DNA from 2 places in the Turicibacter sp. H121 genome. Region 2 is predicted to be linked to the other one. Evidence: a T-box and tRNA genes for the amino acid it is inferred to sense, from the RefSeq annotation. Region 2 holds a T-box; the other holds one or more tRNA genes.
The links. A T-box is a leader RNA that pairs with one kind of tRNA and senses whether it is charged. The one in region 2 lies ahead of leuS (leucine--tRNA ligase), so its partner is inferred to be a tRNA-Leu.
Positions count from the first base shown of each region.

Region 1: it has a tRNA-Leu gene. The T-box ahead of leuS (leucine--tRNA ligase) is inferred to sense a tRNA for this amino acid. The anticodon was not compared.

Region 1 covers NZ_CP013476.1:159,738-162,123, forward strand. The annotation lists gene AT726_RS00705 (hypothetical protein) at 437-826, opposite strand; tRNA gene AT726_RS00710 (tRNA-Leu) at 1,151-1,237, shown strand.
Region 2 covers NZ_CP013476.1:627,985-630,370, reverse strand. The annotation lists gene AT726_RS03145 (TIGR01212 family radical SAM protein) at 1-301, opposite strand, end outside; T-box leader at 530-750, shown strand; gene leuS (leucine--tRNA ligase) at 1,175-2,386, shown strand, end outside.

The DNA of each region.
Region 1 (2,386 bases), 470 kb from region 2:
CATTTACTGACGTTTGTAAACAATTTTTTTACTCATTTATTCATGAATTTTTTTCCAATTAAAAGAGTTAGATAAATGATCAAAAGGTTTATCTAACCCTATCCCTTATTAAATGAAAATATTCTTTTATTAGTCAACTCTGCCTCAATAGCTGTTTATCGATGAATTAAAATAAAGTCTAATTCTGATAATGACTTTAACTAGTTTGAAAAAGAGGGGAATTTTAGAAATCCCCCCCTCTTTTTAATTTAGATATATTAGAGAATTATATAATTATGAAAACAGAAGTGTATTTCATCCCTGGATATCAGTCTTAGTTGCTAAATTGTTTTAATACTAAAACTGACGATAGTCCAACTAAAAGTTTTCCAATATAAAAAACTTATCTGACTTATATTTATTTTCCTTTGATATTGACAAACTCATCTATACTAACTTAACCTAATGGGAATTCTTTATGATCTAGCACTTGGCTAGGAACATGAACACACTGAATATCATAAGGCCCATATTGTATCACTTCTAGTTTTTTAACCCATACCCAACGGTCATAAGGAAATAATTTAATAACTTCAGCATATTCATGATAAAAATCATCTAAATAAGCTTGACACTCTGCTTCTGTATGAAACGGCATTTCAATTTGAATAAACGAACGTTTATATTCCTCTACTTTTTGTTCAACAAATGAAGCTAATAAGAAACCACTTAATGCTAACTCACGTTGACCCCAAGCTGAAATCTTACATTCAACCTCTTGTAGTGATTGATTAAAAACATCTTCACTCATCATTTGATTCACTGTAGGTTTCCAATATACGTTCATAATTGATCCCTCTAAATGGTTTCATTAGACGCCTTTTCTTTTCTGCTAATCTCACTCATTCATCGGATCACCACACTGATTTTTTTATTATCTGTTGTTAATGAGATTACCCCTCAAAAAAGAAAGCGTTTTATATTTATAATATACGCATCTTTTTTAAAAAAATGAGTATTATTTGTTGATTTTTTGTATTTTTTCTATTTTTTTCTAATTAAAATTTACATTAGGAATTCATTCACAATGATATACTACCGTTCACAATTGGAATTTTTTCGAAAAAACACTTGCAACTGCTATAAGATATGATATAATAAATTTGTAAATGCCAGTGTGGCGGAATTGGTAGACGCAGTGGACTCAAAATCCACCGAAGCTTACTTCATGCCGGTTCGAGTCCGGCCATTGGTACCAAACCGAACAATAAACACCGATTAAGGTGTTTTTTTTATTTTTGATGACATAAACACAGACAACTCTTCTTTATTTTCATATGGTATATTGAGGATACCAAATCACTCATACATCCTAAAAACATTCCTAATTCAGTCTAATATCCAACTTTCCTACAACACTTTAACAAAATCTATTTACTTAATCACTTCCGGTATCCTCAGTCGATTAAGGACAGTAGACACAATCAAACAATTGATTAAATTTTTCTAAACATAAACATTCATACATTACCTATCATTCTCCTATATCCTTACTAAATTTTTATTTAAACTTCTATCTTTTAAACACTTTTAATCCATTGTTATAGCCATTATACTTCATACATTATTTATTTCTTTACCTTTTACTAACAAATAATCCTTTTATCACTTTATAAAACTACCAACATCTCATACACCATCACACTATTTACTCCACCATACTGTCACTTAAGAAGAAGCTATCTCATCGATAGCTTCTTTTTTATGGAAATATTTCGCATAAATACATCTACATGCTACAATTAACACAGTATGGTGTAGGAGGGCTTTCTATGATGTATCTAAAAAATACAGGCTATTACTATTACTTAGCTTCATTTGTTAATTTCATCTAATGCTTGAAACACAAGCACAAACCCATGTAACACTTAAGGCTCATTTACGTATTTTTAGCGAAGAAATGTTTAGTGAGCGTCATATTCAAATTTAAACTTTTGCTCGAGAAGCATGCCCTTATGGTGAGTTATTTAACTATTGAAGCCCCTCAAGTAAGCCCATATCTCTTAGCAAGAAAACAATGTGATTACATGGGGCTGTTCCTGCAACCATTAGAAATGAAACTTATCTCACCTTAGGTTAGAATGACCAATCACCTGACTTTTATTTTGACTTAATCCAACGAATTCAATGTAAAAAAGCCATCAACCCAAACTTAAATCATTACCTCTATGTCATTAATAAAATATCCTCCCCTGATGCTAATCTTCAATTTTTCCAATTGGCTAACTTATCAAATCTATTTCCATTATTCATTGGAATGCTAATTTTAGCTTTACTAACGGATTCCTTATCCTATCAACCTACTAATGATGAAAAAAACATCATTCTTAGTTAAGATGATGTTTTT
Region 2 (2,386 bases):
TATTTGAGAAGGCTTGGAAATAGGCGATGTATCCTGCTTCAGGCCATTTTTGATGCATCATCTCTTTGACTTGATTAAATTGAGTTTTTAAGTTGTCTTCTGGATTTCCAGCAAAGTCACCACTACCTTTGGTACTACAGAACGTACATCCACCGTATTTGACGGTTCCATCAATATTTGGACAAGTAAATCCAGCATTGATCATGACTTTGAAGATTTTTTGGTTATATTTTTCACGTAAATGATAGTTTAATGTATGGTATCGTTTATCAGCATAGCTGTATGGAAACGGATTGTTCATCTATCTATTCCTCCTGTTTTTAGTATGTTCTTTTTATCAAATCAATCACGAATGCATCATTTAAGATAGTCCTTTAAAATGATGAGGATTGTTGTATGTTGTTTGTTTATCGTCTTTTATTTTATCATAGATGTGAATTAGTGGCACGAGATATTGTTTTATGACGTTTTTTTATAAAAAATCTTGTTTTTTGTGAAAGGTTTGATATAATTTTTCTAGAATAAACTTATATGAACCGTGAAGAGGACTAGTAGTAAGTTGGGATTATTGTAGAGAGCGAATGGTTGGTGCAAATTCGTATAGAACACTTATGAACTCACCTCGGAGTTGCAATTGTGAAATTTAAGTAATGATTGCCGTATTCTTGCGTTAAAAGATGAGAGAGGTAAGAGACTACTTTTTTTAGACTCTTGCAACTAAGGTGGTACCGCGTAATTTACGTCCTTAGAATAGAAATATTCTAAGGACTTTTTTTGTTAGTTCAACGATCTGCTTTAGTGGATTAATTCAACTATATGTATAGCGAAGTAGTTGGACTCTTAGCTTTCCCTCCTTTGATGGGAAGAGGGTGTTCTCTTTAACTTTTTGAGTGAGGGATAAAAGATTTTTCTTACCCCATCTTTATTAAAAAGAATAAGATATAGGTTTATGGAATTTAATCCATTATTTTGTATTAATGAATAATTTATATCGATTCGTCACAAATTATTCATAATATTTGGTTTTATTTTAGTGAAGTGTTTACTTCATCATTTAAGAAAAGAAAGCAGTATTTAAATTTTCTTAATGAATAGTAGACTCACCTACAAATTTAAGATTACCCCAGCAGTGGAGGATACCTGCTTCGCAGGCCGGGGGCCCGGAGGTAGAATTATGGCATTTGATCACAAACAGATTGAACAAAAGTGGCAAAATTATTGGCTAGAAAATAAGACATTCAAAACGTCTGAAGATAAGTCAAAACCTAAGTATTATGCATTAGATATGTTCCCTTATCCATCTGGAGCGGGACTTCACGTCGGTCATCCAGAAGGATATACAGCAACTGATATTGTTTCTCGTATGAAACGTATGCAAGGGTACCGTGTCTTACATCCAATGGGATGGGATGCATTCGGTTTACCAGCTGAGCAATATGCATTAAATACAGGAAATGACCCTCGTGAATTTACGGATATTAACATTAATACATTCCGTAAACAAATTCAATCATTAGGATTCTCATATGATTGGGATAAAGAGTTAAATACAACCGATCCAAAATATTATAAATGGACACAATGGATTTTCACCCAATTATATAACATGGGATTAGCTGAAATTAAAGATATTGAAGTTAACTGGTGTGAAGGGTTAGGAACAGTTTTAGCAAATGAGGAAGTTTTAAATGTTGATGGGAAAATGGTCTCTGAACGTGGGGAACATCCTGTAATCAAGAAACCAATGAAACAATGGGTGCTTAAAATTACACATTATGCTGAACGATTACTTGAAGATTTAGAAGGGTTAGACTGGACAGAAAGCATTAAAGATATGCAACGTAACTGGATCGGTAAGAGTGAAGGAGCGTTAATTAACTTTAAAGTTAATGGAACAGAACATTCATTTGATGTGTTTACAACACGTCCTGATACGGTATTCGGTGTAACATACGTTGTTTTAGCACCAGAACATCCATTAGTAAATGAAATTACAACGCCTGAATGTAAAGAAGCGGTTGTTGCTTATCAAGAAGCTGCAAAAGCAAAATCTGATTTAGAGCGTACAGAATTAAATAAAGAAAAATCAGGTGTGGCAACAGGAGCTTACGCAATTCATCCAATTACAGGAGCTCAAGTTCCAGTTTGGATCGGAGATTATGTTTTAGCAAGCTACGGAACAGGAGCTGTTATGGCAGTGCCTGCACACGATGAGCGTGACTACGAATTCGCTAAGAAATATGACTTAACAATTAAGCAAGTCATTGAAGGGGATATCACAGAAGGTGCCTTCACTGGAGATGATGCTCACATCGAATCAGACTTCATTAATGGAATGAACAATGCAGATGCTAAAGCTGCTGTTATTGAATGGTTAGAAGCAAAC